3 regions of the [Clostridium] celerecrescens 18A genome follow, and region 1 is predicted to be linked to each of the others. Evidence: a T-box and tRNA genes for the amino acid it is inferred to sense, from the RefSeq annotation. Region 1 holds a T-box; the other regions hold tRNA genes.
What was found. A T-box is a leader RNA that pairs with one kind of tRNA and senses whether it is charged. The one in region 1 lies ahead of H171_RS05505 (valine--tRNA ligase), so its partner is inferred to be a tRNA-Val.
Positions count from the first base shown of each region.

Region 2: it encodes a tRNA-Val, which carries the amino acid that the T-box ahead of H171_RS05505 (valine--tRNA ligase) is inferred to sense. The anticodon was not compared.
Region 3: it encodes a tRNA-Val, which carries the amino acid that the T-box ahead of H171_RS05505 (valine--tRNA ligase) is inferred to sense. The anticodon was not compared.

Region 1 covers NZ_PGET01000001.1:1,181,573-1,187,306, reverse strand. The annotation lists gene H171_RS05505 (valine--tRNA ligase) at 202-2,841, opposite strand; T-box leader at 3,005-3,228, opposite strand; gene H171_RS05500 (hypothetical protein) at 3,319-4,134, opposite strand; gene H171_RS05495 (DUF5716 family protein) at 4,131-5,354, opposite strand; gene H171_RS05490 (DUF5717 family protein) at 5,371-5,734, opposite strand, start outside.
Region 2 covers NZ_PGET01000001.1:2,338,734-2,344,467, forward strand. The annotation lists gene H171_RS10855 (NAD-dependent epimerase/dehydratase family protein) at 1-531, shown strand, start outside; gene H171_RS10860 (aldo/keto reductase) at 563-1,654, shown strand; gene H171_RS10865 (2-hydroxyacid dehydrogenase) at 1,836-2,783, shown strand; tRNA gene H171_RS10870 (tRNA-Ala) at 2,876-2,948, shown strand; tRNA gene H171_RS10875 (tRNA-Val) at 2,955-3,028, shown strand; gene H171_RS10880 (hypothetical protein) at 3,106-3,327, opposite strand; gene H171_RS10885 (nitroreductase family protein) at 3,840-4,433, opposite strand; gene H171_RS10890 (GNAT family N-acetyltransferase) at 4,507-5,031, opposite strand; partial or broken gene H171_RS24890 (rubredoxin-like domain-containing protein) at 5,527-5,640, opposite strand.
Region 3 covers NZ_PGET01000001.1:2,730,016-2,735,749, reverse strand. The annotation lists gene H171_RS12605 (YeiH family protein) at 1-569, opposite strand, end outside; gene H171_RS12600 (LysR family transcriptional regulator) at 690-1,577, shown strand; tRNA gene H171_RS12595 (tRNA-Val) at 1,814-1,886, shown strand; tRNA gene H171_RS12590 (tRNA-Met) at 1,924-1,997, shown strand; gene H171_RS12585 (diacylglycerol/lipid kinase family protein) at 2,132-3,058, shown strand; gene ispF (2-C-methyl-D-erythritol 2,4-cyclodiphosphate synthase) at 3,195-3,737, shown strand; gene cysS (cysteine--tRNA ligase) at 3,821-5,224, shown strand; gene H171_RS12570 (Mini-ribonuclease 3) at 5,209-5,667, shown strand; gene rlmB (23S rRNA (guanosine(2251)-2'-O)-methyltransferase RlmB) at 5,664-5,734, shown strand, end outside.

The DNA of each region.
Region 1 (5,734 bases):
ACGGCATATGCCGACAGTTTCTTACAGACCACACGTTCCCCTTTTGTCCATTCCTTCTCTCTTCCTGACAAATGGACAAAAATCAAAAAGGACGCTTTCTCCCATACTGCGCAACAAAAAACAGCCGGACACAGCATTTTCTGCCATGTTCGACTGTTTTTCACATTCTATTTCATATTGTCGATTTTCCAAGATGGGGATTTAAGAGAGCTGAGAAAGTCTCTCCTTTACCTGATCCATCATCTGAGCATATTTCTCAAGCTTAGCCTTTTCCTCATCAATCTTGGCTGCCGGAGCCTTGCTTACGAACTTTTCGTTGTTAAGCATGCCCTCAACACGAGCCAGTTCCTTGCCTAAGCGCTCTTCTTCCTTCTTTAAACGCTCTACTTCTTTTTCAATATCCACCAGTTCTGCAAACGGCATATAGATAACTGCCTGATGAATAACCGCAGATACGGCATCGTCTGCTATGCCATTCTTATCCTTCTGTAAATACACTTCACCAGCATATCCCAGCGTAGCGAAGAAAACCTTGCTGTGTTCAAAGATATCAAGAATCTCCTGATTCTCAGAAACAACATAAACCTTCGCTTTCTTACTTGGCGGAACGTTCATGGAGGTGCGTACATTCCGGATTCCTCTTACAGCTTCCTTAATGGTTTCAACCGCATGCTCTTCTGTCTCAAAGTTCCACTCTTCCTTATACTCCGGCCAGCTGGAAATCATAATGGACTCCTCTTCGTCCTGAAGATTGCAGAAGATTTCCTCGGTGAGGAACGGCATATAAGGATGAAGAAGCTTTAAGGAGTTAATAAGCACGGTTTTCAGCGTCCAGATGGCAGCCGCTTTCGTCTGATCCTTATCATCCCATAACCTTGGTTTCACCATCTCGATATACCAGTCGCAGAACTCCTCCCAGATAAAATCATAAACCTTTTGAAGAGCAATTCCAAGCTCATACTTATCCAGGTTTTCTGTTACATCCTTTGCAAGGGTGTTCGCCTTGGACAGGATCCATTTGTCCGCAATGGTAAGTTCTGAAAGTTCTGCCTTTGCATCCGGTGCTTTTTCAATATTCATCATAATGAAGCGGGAAGCATTCCAAACCTTATTGGCAAAGTTTCTGCTGGCCTCCACCCGCTCCCAATAGAAACGCATGTCATTGCCGGGCGCATTTCCTGTGATCAGGGTCATTCGCAGGGCATCGGCTCCGTACTTTTCGATAACCTCCAGAGGATCGATTCCGTTTCCTAGGGATTTACTCATCTTGCGGCCTTCCGAATCTCTTACCAGACCGTGCATCAGCACTGTATGGAAAGGAAGCTTACCGGTCTGCTCGATTCCGGAAAATACCATTCGGATTACCCAGAAGAAGATAATGTCGTAGCCAGTAACCAACACATCGGTTGGGTAGAAGTATTCTAAGTCCTCTGTTTTTTCCGGCCAGCCTAAAGTGGAGAATGGCCAGAGAGCAGAAGAAAACCAGGTATCAAGGGTATCCTCATCCCGAGTCAAATGGGTTCCCCCGCATTTCGGGCATACTGTGGGAACTTCTTTTGACACGATAATCTCTCCGCACTGGTCACAATAATATGCCGGAATGCGATGTCCCCACCAAAGCTGTCTGGAAATACACCAGTCACGGATATTGTCAAGCCAGTGAAGATAGGTCTTATCAAATCTCTCCGGAACGAATTTCAGTTCTCCTGATTTTAAAGCCTCAATTGCCGGCTTTGCCATCTCTTCCATCTTGACAAACCACTGCTGCTTAACCAAAGGCTCTACAGTGGTCTTACAGCGGTCATGGATTCCTACCGCATGGGCATGGGGAGCAACCTTTACCAAAAGCCCCAGTTCTTCAAGGTCCTTTACAATGGTTTTTCTGGCTTCATAGCGTTCCATACCATGATATTTGCTGCCAGGAAGGTTGATGGTGGCATCGTCATTCATAACATTGATTTCAGGAAGATCATGTCTCTTTCCAACCTCAAAGTCATTGGGGTCGTGGGCCGGGGTAATCTTCACACAGCCGGTACCGAATTCTTTATCTACATAAGAATCTGCTACCACCGGTATCTGGCGGCCGGTAAGGGGAAGCTCTAACATCTTGCCGATAAGGTCCTGATAGCGCTCATCTTCCGGGTTCACTGCTACAGCGCTATCTCCTAGAAGGGTTTCCGGTCTGGTAGTTGCGATCTCTACAAATCTTCCCTCTTCTCCTACGATGGGGTAATTAATATGCCAGAAGAAGCCGTTCTGGTCCTCATGCAGCACTTCCGCATCAGAAATGGAAGTCTGGCAAACCGGACACCAGTTTACAATACGGGAACCTTTATAAATATAACCTTTTTCATAGAGCCGGATAAAAACTTCCTGAACGGCTGCGGAACAGCCTTCATCCATGGTAAAACGCTCTCTGTCCCAGTCGGCAGAAGATCCCAGTTTATGAAGCTGGTTGATGATCCGTCCGCCATAATCTTTTCTCCAGTCCCAGCATTTTTCCAGGAAGCCTTCCCTGCCCAGTTCTTCTTTTTCAATTCCCTGCTTCTTTAAGCTCTCGATAACCTTAACTTCTGTTGCAATAGCCGCATGGTCTGTGCCTGGCTGCCACAGGGCTTCGAATCCCTGCATCCGCTTATAGCGGATCAAAATATCCTGCATGGCATTGTCTAAGGCATGGCCCATATGAAGCTGCCCCGTGATATTGGGCGGCGGCATTATGACGGTAAAGGGCTTTTTATCCTTATTTGGTTCTGCATGAAAATACTTCTTATCCAGCCATTTCTCATAAAGTTTGCCTTCAATCCCTGCCGGATTATAGGTCTTCTCCAATTCTTTCATCATTATCTCCTTCCTGCTGACCGCCTTATATTCAGGGCTTTAATGTATGCCCATGGGCGGCCGATCGATCCTTGCTTCCATGTAATTGCCGTAAAACAAATAGTTTTAAATCCATAGGACGTAGCTTCCTACAAATAAAAAAAGCCCTCTGCATCGTCAGGATGCAAAGGGCGTATTAACGCGGTACCACCTTTATTCATATGACAGAGCCTGTCATATCTCACATAGCCTCTAACGCAGCCACGCGTGAAAGCTTACTGAAACATAAATTTCAGCCTTCCGGTTCTGAAGCTACCTTCCGCATACACTTCCTTAACCGTCTTTCAGCCGATGAACGGTTTTCTCTTTCAGGGTTATAAGCGTACTCCTCTTCGTCTCTACCTTTTTCTTATTCCTGCCCATGCTTTTTGGGCATATAGGTATACCCACTGGGTGTTTTCTTATACCTTGTAATGATAGTGTCTTTTTAAGGATTTGTCAAGACATAATATTCCGGTATTCCTGTTTCCACTTCTGGATAAGCTCTCCTGCCCCTTGAAGACGTTTGATTGGGTCCTTTTGAAACAGCCGTTCAAGTTCTTTTAGGCTGTCCGCCTGAGCCGCCAGCGCTTCCGCCTTCTCTTTTTCTATTTCGCATTCCTGCCTCATTTCATCTGTAATGAGAGCCTGAAAACGCTCATTTAACACCAGACCCGGATTCCACTGGGCCAGATGGCATATTCTTTTTAAAATCTCGGCATTTTTCACCAGATCAAATGATTTCTGGTACGCTTGGCAGGCTTTGTCCGTCATAAACAGCCTGGCATAAGCTGCTCCCAGATTATTAAATATTTTAGCCCGGAAGGTGTCATCCCCCCGGTCACCCTTTGGAAGATCCAAGATCTTTCCGTATTCTGTGATGGCCTTTCCATATTGTTTTCTGGAAAACAGGTAATCCGCCTTTACCTTTAAAAACTCCTGGACAGGCATCCGGCGGTAAGTAGCCAGATTCTGCCGGAACCGTCCGACCTCAGAAGCAGTATAGTAATCGCATTCGTGAAGAATCATAGCAAGAAGCTCATCCGTTTCCTCACCGCTTTGCTGCCATTTTTCCAGCTTTGCAGCCAGAAAAGCCATATCCAGATCCTCTCTGATAAACTGAATCAGGTTATTATCCACAAATTGATCCATAACCAAAAGAGGATTATTATAAATCACATAGCAAAGCTCCTGGGAAGAAAACAGGCGGATTCCCAGGCCTTCAAAATAAAAAGGATGTTTAACCGGCTCCTGCCGGCAAAGAATCATACTCATAGCATAACCTCTTGCCTTATCACGGCCTCCGTGGCCGGGAATATTTCACCAAACCCCTTGTCTTTCAGTACCACTGCCATGGTTTTTTCATCCAAAAACCCAAAGCTGATCCCTATCCGGATCGTTCTGTCCATCCGGTCTGGAAATCCTTCAAGCGGGATCTTCACCAGCCGTTTCTGCTTTGGATCCATAGGCGTTACCATAAATTCCACATAATCCTGATGATCCAGGATCAAATCCACGCTGCTCTTTGCTTCATACCAGTTATCCCCGGCTGCAGCCACAACCAGCTGGCTTTCCCGTTCCTTATGAAGCACCTTCATGGAAATGGTGGAATGAAGCCGCCCTTCACAGATGCAGGTAAAGGGATAAGAGGTCTTATCCTGAAGATAATCCATTCCCTTAAAAGCCGCACCTCTGGCAAACAGTTCCGGCTCCATATAGACCTTCCGTCGGGAACAGAGTATCTTCATGGAATCTCCCGCCCAGTCATGGCGCTCAAAGCCCTTTCCCGTCAGAAATACAGTTGAAAATAACTTCTTCTGCAGAAGCCTGTCCGCGCAGGAGCTTAAGATTTTATCCGCCAGCTTTCCTCCGGAAGGCGTGTCTAAAATATCCAGATTAAAGCTTTCCTCCAAAGCTTCATCCTCTGCAATCACCACCATCTTCCGAAGGCCTCTCTGTACCTTAAGCTCATGATAGTGAAAAGAATCTTCCGATAAGTCAAACACACCTACCTGATTGCTCCAAACCTCTTTTTTCTGGCTGAGGGTATAGTATACAAAGCTTTCCGTATGACTGATAATGTGCACACGCTCTCTTGGAATCTCCAAGTAGTCCGCACAATACATAAGGGCATCCATCAGCTTTACATCCACCTTCTGCATGGTGATCACCAGCTGTTTCACCTCATCGCAGAAAAACTCTTCCATGGGAAGCTTTAATATCTTTTTTAAAAACATCTTTAAAAGGTCAAGACCTTCGTATTTGGTTCCGCCCAAAGTCGCGGTTCCCTCTTTCCTAACCATTTTTATCAGCTTGTCTATTATAATGCCCTCGCCTACAAGAGTATAGGCATAAGCCTCTTCTCCTACAAACCAGGCATCTTCATCCTTTTTCCTGCAGATCACTGTAGGAAAGCACCATGATTTTTCTCTGTCATGGCAGCATATGCGGGTATAGGCATCACAAAGGTCAAGCCCTATTATCAGTCCGTCCATTGACAGCCCCCTTATCTTACATCAGTGGAAATAATTCTTCTGCAGCAGCATTCTTTTTTAAATACTCCTGCATCCGATTTTTAAGCCCGTTTTCATCCTTTAAGCTTAAGGACAGACTCATTTCATTTAAACAGGCAAACTTGCTGTCCGAAGCCTTCCGGGATACTCCGGTATCGCAGCTTATACTGCCTTCTTTTTTTAGAACCCACGCTTCCTCGATCAGCTCTCTCACCTGGTATTCCATGATCTCGCCTTCAAACAATATCTTCTGCTTGACGAAAACTCCCTGGTACATCCGGGAAATATCCTCACTGTGAAACTCTTCTTCATCCGGAAGAATCCTGACCTGCAACTCCACCTTGGAATCCCGGTCCCCACAG
Region 2 (5,734 bases), 1.2 Mb from region 1:
GCAGGCAACAAACGCCGCATGGAACATGTCTTTATCAACAACTTTAACACCTCCTTAGCGGTTACACTATTCCGCCCCGGGCATATTTACGGACCTGGTTTTCTCATAGGGTGTTACCCGGAGCACAGCAGGCAGAAGGATTTGCCACAGCTCATCCTGGACAGGGAGCCAATATCTCTTGTTGGCGGCGGAATCTATCTCACGCAGCCCATTTTTGTGGACGATCTGGCAAACTCCATGCTAGACTGCGCAGACAGGCAAGGTGCTTTTAACCGTATTTTCTGTATCGGGGGACCAAAAGCAGTGGAAAACCGCAGATATTACGAGATCATTGGGCAGCTGCTTGACAGGGACTTGATCATAAAGGAGATCCCGCTGACCGGATACCTTGAAGAGCACCCGGAATACAGCGGTCATCTGTGCCATCGAATCTATGACCTGTCTGCCCTGCGTAAGGCCGGAGTACGACTGCCTGACACACCCCTGGAGACGGGATTAAACCTACACTTAAAATCACTCGGTTATCTTTAAACTCATTCTGAACGAAACCTGGAGGTATTATATGTATTACAAACAGTATGGAAACACCGATATGAAGGTCTCCGCCATCGGCATGGGATGTATGCGGTATGACTCAGATGATGTCAAATCAGGTAATCTTGAAAAATGCGCGGAAGTTGCACTGTATGCCCATGAAAAAGGCATCAACTACTTTGATACTGCTCCTTTTTACTGTGACGATAAAAGCGAGATCATCACAGGCATCGCCCTGTCACAGCTGCCCAGAGACAGCTACTATATTTCTTCAAAGACAAATCTGGGTACCGTAGGCGGCAGCTACACAGAATCAGATTTTCGAAGGAGACTGGAAACCACACTAAGCCGGTTAAAGGTGGACTATCTTGATTTTTATCATCTGTGGTGCGTATTGAATCTGGATTCTTTTTCCAATCAGGTGGAAATCCTTTATTCTTTCTTTGAGAAAGCCAAATCAGAAGGGCTGATCCGCAATATCGTGTTTTCATCCCATATGCAGGGAAATGAACTAGAAGCTGCCGTAGCTTCCAATCTTTTTAAGGGAATGCTCATTGGATATAATGCACTCAACTATCGTTTCCGCCAGACCGGCATTAAAGCCGCCTATGACAATGGTATGGGTGTCGTAGTCATGAATCCCCTGGGAGGCGGTCTTATTCCGGGAAATCCAGATACATTCCGCTATCTGACAGATGGAACAGACCTTACCGTGGCACAGGCAGCCTTAAACTTTGTGGCATCCCACAAAGAGATTACAATCACTCTCGCAGGCTGCACCACAAAAGAACATGTCGATGATGCCGTGAAAGCCGTGGAAAACTTAGCCGAGCGCCCCGCTGCTGGAATCTATGAAGAATATGAAAATAAGGGCATGATAAGCAATGACCTCTGCACCGGCTGCGCTTACTGCAAGCATTGTCCAAAAGATATCGATATCCCTAAATTCATGGATGCCTACAACATGAAGCTGTTGGGAAATGATATGTTCGAACGCCTGAAAGGCCACTGGCAGATATCAAAAGACTCTGCCGGAGACTGTATCAAATGCGGCAAATGCGAGAAGCTGTGCACACAGCATCTGCCCATAATAAATAGACTTGCTGAGATAGCAGGTTAAAATAACGGCAGTCTGCCATGCAGGCTGCCGGTTCGTTTACCAGTCCACTGGTTTTCCACATGGAGCGGTAAGCAGCAAAATAAATCCCATCTTTTTTAATCCTTCAATCAGTGCTATAATAGGAAATGCAGGATACGCTTGCTGCGGCCTGTAATTTTATGCAATGATTGGAGTGATACCTATGAATATCGTATTATTAGAATCCCTGGGCATTCCGGACAGCCTTTTGAATGAATACGCAAAACCGCTGACGGAAGCCGGCCACTGTTTCACCTCATATCCAAAGGATACAGACCCTGAAGTCCAGATCCAACGGGCCAAACAGGCAGATGTCATCATGATTGCCAATATGCCTCTGTCCGAGCAGGTAATATCCGCCTGTGAGCATTTAAAGTTCATAGATGTTGCATTTACAGGGGTTGATCACGTAGACCTGGAAGCAGCAAAAAAGAAAGGGATCAAAGTCAGCAATGCAGCCGGATACTCTACCGAGGCCGTGGCAGAGCTTACGATCTGCCTCATGCTCTCCCTTCTTCGCAACGTTCCCCAGGTGGAAGCCCGGTGCAGAGAGGGGAAAACCAAGGATGGCCTGGTAGGCTGCGAAATTATGGGTAAAACCGTAGGAATCATAGGTGCAGGAGCTATCGGTACAAGGGCTGCTGAACTCTGTTCCGCCTTTGGCTGTAAGGTTCTGGGATACAAACGGCATCTGACTGGGGACGAGCATTCATTTATTGAATTCGTATCCCTTGACGAGTTATTATCCCGTTCTGACATTGTAAGCCTCCATTGTCCTTTAAACGATGAATCCCGCCATTTAATAAACCGGGACACAATTGCAAAAATGAAACAGGGCGCATACTTAATCAATGCCGCCAGAGGGCCTGTGGTTGATTCTGATGCCTTGGCTGAAGCATTAAATAACGGTTACCTTTCCGGTGCCGGAATCGATGTTTTCGAAACAGAACCTCCCCTTAATCCGGATCATCCACTTCTTAAAAGCAAGAATACCATCGTTACCCCACACGTGGCTTTTGCCTCAGTACAATCCATGGATGCCCGGGCAAAAATCGTCTTTGACAACATCAAAAACTGGCTGGAAGGCTGCCAGTCTAATATCATTATTTAAAAATTGAAGCCGAGTAAAAAATATGGGAATTTTTGTCTCATTTGTATAAAAAATACTTGTAATTCAGAATCTTCGTGCTATAATTTAGACATGGGGATATAGCTCAGCTGGGAGAGCGATGCGTTCGCAACGCATAGGTCACGAGTTCGAGTCTCGCTATCTCCATGTGATGGAAGTATAGCTCAGCTGGGATGAGCGTTCGCCTCACACGCGAAAGGCCATGGGTTCGAGCCCCATTACTTCCACTATCTTAAAACCCTAGTAAATGCAAGAATCCCTTGCAAATACTAGGGTTTTTGATTCGACCTTTGCAATTGTCTTTCTAGTATAACGATATACTATCACATCCTTTGTTTTTCACATTTGCTCCTCCGTAAAACCTTTTAAGTCCAAAAATCGGAACCATTCTTACTTCAAAACAATCTAGAATACCACTTTCATCACGTTTTCCACTTACTTGGTAAATTGTATTCACTGGTAACCCTTTCATACTTGAATTAAAGTTATCCTTTTTTATATTTTTCTTTAGCTGCCTCTTATTCACCCTAGTCTCCTCGCTGTTCTTTGTTCGCCAAGTCCCTCAATCAGTTAATTATTATCAATAAAATCTCCAAAATCTCCTAATATTTATATTAATATTACAATTATATATCACCAATATTGACTTTGCAAGAATACGCTTATGACGGAATTTAAATTTATTTGCTTTTGAAACCTTCATTATTGCAACTTAAATAATACGAGGCTATCCGTTTTTTGTATAATAATGTCCGAAACCCTGTAATAACTTGCAGTATTGTGTCGTATTTTCAGACATTAACAGTTAATCCACAATTATTTCCACAACATTGTGGATAAGTGTCATTTTGTATATAATAAGTCAATCAAGAAAACGCCTATCGTACAAATTCTGACAGGCGTTTTCAAAAAGGAGGCACAGTATGAACAAATCACTATGGATTATTATGTCGTAGTCATTTAAACCTTTACACCATTAAGATATAAATTTTCGGCATGTCCTGTGACTATCTTTGATATCTTTTAATAAAATTATTTCTACATTCTCCACTCGACGATATCTTCCATGCTTTTACGCGGCCGCGGCCTGGGACATTCATCTGGATGTCCAAATGACATAGCTGCGACCAGAGTGCCTTCTGTGCTTAACCATCTGCTCAGTTCTTCATAGGCAAAGTAAATATCGCAGATCCATAAACTTCCCAAGCCTAATTCTGTAGCTGTAAGTGTCATGTTTTCCATGGCAGCACCTATGGATTGGGCATTGCAAATTTCATAAATCCTATCTTCCTGATTAAGGCGATCCGATAATTCAATACCCAAAGGATTTGTTACAAATACTGTTATCGGAGCTTGTTTCATAATTTCCAGAGTATATTCAGCCGCCGCCAAATGTTGCTTGCTGTTAGGAAGCAGGGATAAGCCTCCTCTCTCTCGTAAAAGCCCCTGCTCCATTGACAAAAGCATTTCATTTTTTGACTGACCGCTCACAACAGTAAATTTCCAGGGTTGTCTATTCTTTGACGATGGTGCAAGTCTTCCAGCATTTAAGATCTCTTCAACCATTTCTTTCGGTATCGATGTAGCTTTAAACTTTCGAATGCTGCGCCTGTTTGATATCGATTTTAACATTTAGTTCTCCTAACTCAACTGAGAAATCCGCTTTACAGTGTATCATAATCCTTATTAACTATTAAATTTCACTTTATCTTAACTTTTTGCTGAAATATAGATTTAAGTCATCATCGTTGCAATAAGTTCCATTCGGTTCTGCTATTTTATCTTTATACCATACACCTTTGCCATCGGGTATGTAACCACGTTTATGATACATTCTTTGAGCGCTGCCATATCCGCTGTGTAAACCTACACCAAGATAGACGGTATCCGAATATTCTGAAGCAACTTTTTCAGCAGCATCCATAAGTTTAGAACCGATTCCACAGCAACGGTATTTTACTAATACACCAAAATCAACAATTTCACAATACCCCATATTTGCAAAAGAGCCCCAAGAAGCATTGATATACACATTGATATATCCAGCCACGTTACCTTTGTATTCCGCAACAAGTGCAATGGATTTACCAGCAGTGTTATCCGCTAACCTCTTTAAATACTTTTCTTCATTTGCCTGCCATCCCTGTGCTATTTCTTCCTTACAAATATCTTTAGGGTCTGTTTCAGTCATTGTTCTTATTAGAACCTCTTCATCGTAGTAATAAACCATACCTGCGCCTCCCATTATAGAAATAATAAGTAATTCAAACTCTTGCTCCAGTATGATTTTATCTAAAAAAAAAAGAACTATCAATATATAGTTTTAAATATTGATAATAATAAACCAAGACTGCACAAATATTACGTCAGACAACGACAAAGTCTCATTACTATCCGTATCCCATAAAAAGCAAAAAACACCGGATTTCTTGTAAATGCAAGAACTCCCGGTGTTTTTGTTCTTCATAAACATTAATTGATTCTTGCCGAGGCACTTTTATCGCAATTAGTATTTACCCAATTTCATATGTCCTGCAAGTTCTGTTTTAGATCTTTGTTTAATTACCCATGCTTCATCCTTTGCCTGAGTGAAAGCGGATACACATTTAGGATCTAAATTATCCTCAATTCCTTCCTTGCTTAATGCGATGATTTTTTCTGCTAACGTGATGATTTCCATGTGAATGGCATTGGTACGGTCAGAACGATATATTTTCTCCGCATCTTCTTCATTAAGCTCTTCAAATTTCTCAGCACCCATTTTACACTTTGGACATTTTTCAGGTGCAGTCTCCCCTTCATAAACATAGCCGCATACCGTACATCTAAATAACTTCATCATAATATGCCTCCTTAGTTGAAAAATAATTTAATACCTAATGAATATTATATTACCTGCTTTGCTATATTTGTCAATCTATTATAGAAATTTT
Region 3 (5,734 bases), 1.5 Mb from region 1:
GTATCATTAATGGCGGTTCCTGCAAACAGGCCAAAGCCTTCATTAGAAAGCCCTAAAGCGGAGCCTAATGCCGGAAAGAGCAGGGCGGCAATGATGTTGAAAAAAAAGATAACGGAAATGGACTGAGCGATCTCATCGTCATCGGCATCAATAACAGGAGCAGTTGCGGCAATGGCGGAGCCTCCGCAGATGGATGAGCCCACGCCAATTAATATGGAAGTTTTGCCGGGAAGCTTGAGTGCCCGGGAAAGTAAAAATGCAATCACCAGAGAAGTGGAGATGGTTGCAAGGATGATGGGAAGGGCTTCCTTTCCCTTTTGAAGAACTGTGGCCAGGTTCATGGAGAAACCCAGGAGAATCACAGCGTATTGCAGGACTTTTTTAGAAGTATAAGCTACTCCCGGCCGTAAAAAATCCTTTCCTTTTATAAAGGGGGCCATTGCCATGCCGATTAGGATAGCAAACACAGGGCCGCCGATGACTGGAAAGATTTTTCCTAAAAACCATGCGGGAGCAGATATAATAAGGCAGAGTAGAACGCCTGAGGCGTATTTTTTCATGAGTAAGATCCTCCTTTTTGATTTGGTTTTATTATATTTGAAAATAACAATAAAATAAAATTATTTATATTTATTAAATCATAAAAATGTGTTATGGTTAATAAAGCAATCGAAAGGAGAAGATAACTTATGCTGGATTTTCGGATTGATACTTTTCTTGCGGTTTGCCGTTATATGAATTTTACAAAGGCTGCCAGTGAACTTCATATCACCCAGCCTGCGGTATCCCATCATATCCATTACTTAGAGAACAAATATGGGGTCAGATTGTTTGAATACAATGGAAAAAAGGTGAATCTGACGGAGGCGGGAAAAGTCTTTTTATCTGCAGCCATTACCATGAAGGATGATGAAGTTCATTTAAAGAAGATCATGGTACAGCAATCAGGTAAAGGCGGTAGGCTGGTGTTTGGCGCTACCATGACCATAGGAGAGTACGTGATGCCGGAAGCGCTGACGAGATTTCTCCATGTTTATCCAGGGACAGCGGTTCAGATGGTAGTTGGGGATACCAGGGAGCTGCTTAGGAAATTGAATGACGGGGAGATTGAATTCGCTTTGGTGGAGGGCTTTTTCCAGAAGAAAGAATATGATTTTCTGGTTTTTAATTCGGAGCCCTTTGCTGCTGTCTGCGCGCCGGAATATAAGTTTTGCCGGAAGATCGTAAAAGTGGAGGATCTTCTTGAGGAAAGGCTATTTATCCGGGAACCTGGCTCCGGAACCAGGTATGTCTTTGAGCGTTACCTGGAAGGAAAGAATTTATTGCTCCACGATTTTCCGAGTTTAATGGAAATCAGCAACATTGGTGCTATGAAGAAAATGGTGGCAAAAGGGCAGGGAATCACTTTTCTTTATGAAGCTGCAGTTAAGGAGGAATTAGACAGGGGAATTTTAAAAAGAATTGAATTGGAAGATTTTCAGCTGACTCATGACTTTACATTCATATGGAGAAAAGGAAGTATTTATAAATCCTATTATAAAGAGATGTTTGACATCCTTCATGGAAACAAAGACTGAGAATTGACAACTTTCACCCTTCGTTTTACCGATCAAAGGAACAAACAGTCATATTCCCTCGATTCATCAGGATATTAAAATGGCAGAAACTCCTGTAAAATCGAGGTTTCTTAAAGAGATAGGAAAAAATGAAAAAAATTGACAAAAAAGTGTTGACAATTAATACAATTAATATTATACTAATGAAGCAGTCGGGAACAAGAGGAAATAATGTGCTCCTGACCAAGGAAAGTACTGGGATCTTAGCTCAGCTGGGAGAGCATCTGCCTTACAAGCAGAGGGTCACAGGTTCGAGCCCTGTAGGTCCCATTGATAAGTGGAAACGCTTATCCAGTTAATTGAATATGGCGGAATAGCTCAGTTGGCCAGAGCACACGGTTCATACCCGTGGTGTCGAGAGTTCGAATCTCCCTTCCGCTACTGTTAGAACCCTGTGATTGAAAAATTACAGGGTTTTTTATATTTCGACAGGTGCGGATTCCTTTTTTATTTTCTTATATTCATTTTTTCTGTTTTATGGTATACTTACAAATAGTAAAAGGTGGAGGGATTCCATGTACTATTTTATTGTAAACCCGAACTCACGCTGCGGACGGGGAAGAAACGTTTGGAAAAAATTAGAAAGAGTGTTAAAAGCCGGACATGTGGAATATCAGGCGTTTCTTACGGAGAAGCCTGGGGATGCCAAGAGATTTGCCAGGGAACTGACAGAAGGCTGCAGGGAATCAAGCGTTATCATAGGAGTAGGCGGAGACGGAACTGTAAATGAAATCCTTGATGGGCTTTCCTTCTGCGGTTCTGTTACGTTTGGGTATATTCCGGCCGGATCCGGTAATGATCTGGCAAGAAGCTTAAAACTTCCTAAGAATCCGGTCCGTTGCCTGAAGAAAATATTGCATCCAAAATATTATAAGCTCATGGATTACGGAGTTTTGTCCTATGGCGATGGGGAAATATCCCACCGCCGCTTTATGGTCAGTGCGGGGATTGGAATGGATGCGGCCGTTTGTCATAACATCCTCTATTCAAAGTCAAAGGGACTGTTCCGTAAGCTTTTTATTGGGAAGCTAATCTACATTCTCGTTGGAATTAAGCAGCTGATTCTTGCTAAGCCTTCAAAAGGGTATATTCTTCTTAACGGAGTCCAGAAGATTGAGTTTAGCCACACTTACTTTATATCCGTCCATATCCACCCTTACGAGGGCGGAGGATTTAAATTTGCACCGGATGCTAATTTTGAAGACGGGCAGTTATCGGTTTGTGTTATGAACAGCCGGAATAAAAGGAAACTGGTCCCTGTACTGATACGTTCCCTTATGGGAAGAAAGTCCTTACACAGGGGCATCAGGTTTTATACCTGTGAGGAAGTTATGATCCATATGGATCATCCAATGGCAGTTCATGTAGATGGAGAAAGCTGTTTTTGCCAAAACGATGTGCAGCTTCAATGTATTGGCAAGAAATTGCGTATGATTGTATAGAAATGTATATATTATAGAAGAAACACCCTGCGGGTATACTATTATGCCCAAAAAGCTTGGGCAAGAAAGAGGAAACACCCTGCGGGTATACCATTATGCCCAAAAAGCTTGGGCAAGAAAGAGGAAAGGGAGAATTATGAGGATTGGACAGGGATATGATGTGCATAAATTAGCAGAAGGAAGAGATTTGATCCTGGGCGGCGTAAAGATTCCTTATGAAAAGGGACTTTTGGGCCATTCTGATGCAGATGTGCTGGTCCATGCAGTGATAGATGCTCTTTTAGGTGCGGCAGCGCTGGGAGATATCGGAGAACATTTCCCGGATACGGATCCTAAGTATAAAGGAGTATCCAGCATTGAACTTTTAAAGCACGTAGGCGCACTTTTGGAGGAGCAGGGATATGTGATCGAGAACATTGACGCCACTGTCATTGCACAAAATCCAAAGCTACTTCCTTATCGGCGCTCCATGGCACAAAACATTGGGGAAGCTTTGAAGCTTACCGAAGGAAAGGTTAATGTAAAAGCTACTACAGAGGAAGGACTTGGCTTTACCGGAATGGGAGAGGGGATATCCTCACAGGCCATAGCTCTGTTAACTTCCATGGACGATTACTGTTATGACGACAGGATCATGTCTGCTGATTGTAAGGGCTGCTGCGGAGGCTGCGGGAGATAAGAAAAGGATTGCGGGAAGAAACACCCTGCAGATATACCTATATGCCCAAAAGGCGTAAGCAATAAAGAGGAAAGGAAGAGATTATGAAAATTTATAATACATTATCCAGACAAAAGGAAGAATTCGTATCCCTGGAGCCTGGAAAGGTTCGGATGTATGTGTGCGGGCCAACCGTTTACAATTACATTCACATTGGAAATGCAAGACCCATCATCGTATTTGATACGGTCCGGAGATATTTTGAATATAAGGGCTATGAGGTTAACTTTGTTTCAAACTTTACCGATATAGATGATAAGATCATTAAAAAAGCAATTGAAGAGGGCGTGGATGCAGACACCATTTCCAAGCGTTATATTGAGGAATGCAAAAAGGATATGGAAGGGCTGAATGTAAAGCCGGCAACCAGAAGCCCGCTGGCGACAGAGGAAATATGCGGTATGCTGGAGATGATCCAAAAGCTTGTTGCCTCCGGTCATGCCTATGCGGCAAAAGACGGAACGGTTTATTTCCGTACCAGTTCCTTTGAGGAATATGGAAAGCTGTCCCATAAGAATCTGGATGATCTGCAGTCCGGTTTCCGTGAGATCAAGGTGACCGGTGAAGACGGAAAAGAGGATCCCACCGATTTCGTGCTCTGGAAGCCGAAAAAGGAAGGAGAACCTTTCTGGGAATCCCCATGGTGCGAAGGGCGGCCTGGCTGGCATATTGAGTGCTCCGTAATGTCCAGGAAATATCTTGGAGATCAGATCGATATCCATGCAGGCGGAGAAGACTTGATCTTCCCTCATCATGAGAACGAGATCGCTCAGAGTGAGGCAGCGAATGGGAAAGAATTTGCGAAATACTGGATGCACAATGGATTCTTAAATATTGAAAATAAAAAGATGTCCAAGTCTCTGGGCAATTTTTTCACTGTCAGGGAAATCAGTGATAAATACGATTTACAGGTGCTGCGCTTTTTCATGCTGAGTGCCCATTACAGAAGTCCTATTAATTTCAGCGCCGAATTGATGGAGTCATCAAAGAACGGATTGGAGAGAATTTTAACTGCAGTTGGTAAATTAAAGGATCTGGAAGCTTCTGCAAAGACAGAAAAACTTCTTGATCATGAGGATAAAAATGCCGTACAGGAACTGGTTTCCAAATATGAGGCAGCCATGGATGATGACTTTAATACGGCAGATGCCATTTCTGCTATATTTGAACTGGTAAAATTAAGCAATTCCAACACAGATGAAAACAGCTCGAAGGAATATGTGACTTATTTAAAGGAAACCATTGTAAGACTGTGCGATGTTCTTGGACTCATTACGGAAAAGGAAGAAGAGATCCTGGATGACGAAATCGAAGCCATGATCGCAGGCAGGCAGCAGGCCAGAAAAGACAAGAATTTTGCCCTTGCCGATGAGATTCGCGGAAAGCTTTTAGAAAAGGGAATTGTTCTGGAGGACACCAGGGAAGGTGTGAAATGGAAGAGAATATAACATCATTGGCAGCGTTTTCTGACTTTTTTAAGGATACGTTAAAACTAAAAGAAGTAGATGTGAAAACCTATTCCCCGCTGGCATTGGCATATATCGGAGATGCAGTTTATGAACTGATCGTACGTACTAAGGTGATGAACCATGGAAGCACTCAGGTGAATAATATGCATAAGAAGAGTGCAAGGCTGGTGAACGCAGGAGCGCAGGCAGAGATCATCCGCCGGCTTCTTGAAGATGAGGACTTAACTCCGGAAGAGGTGGCAACATACAAACGGGGACGCAATGCCAAGGCTGTGACAACTGCAAAGCACGCAACTGTTGCTGATTACAGGACTGCAACCGGATTTGAGGCCCTGTGCGGTTATCTGTATTTAAATGGAAATTTAAACCGTCTGGTCACCCTGGTAAGCAGAGGACTTGAACGAATAGGAGAACTGGAATGATAGAGGAATTTACCATAGAGGGAAGGAATGCGGTATTAGAAGCATTCCGCTCCGGAAAAACCATTGA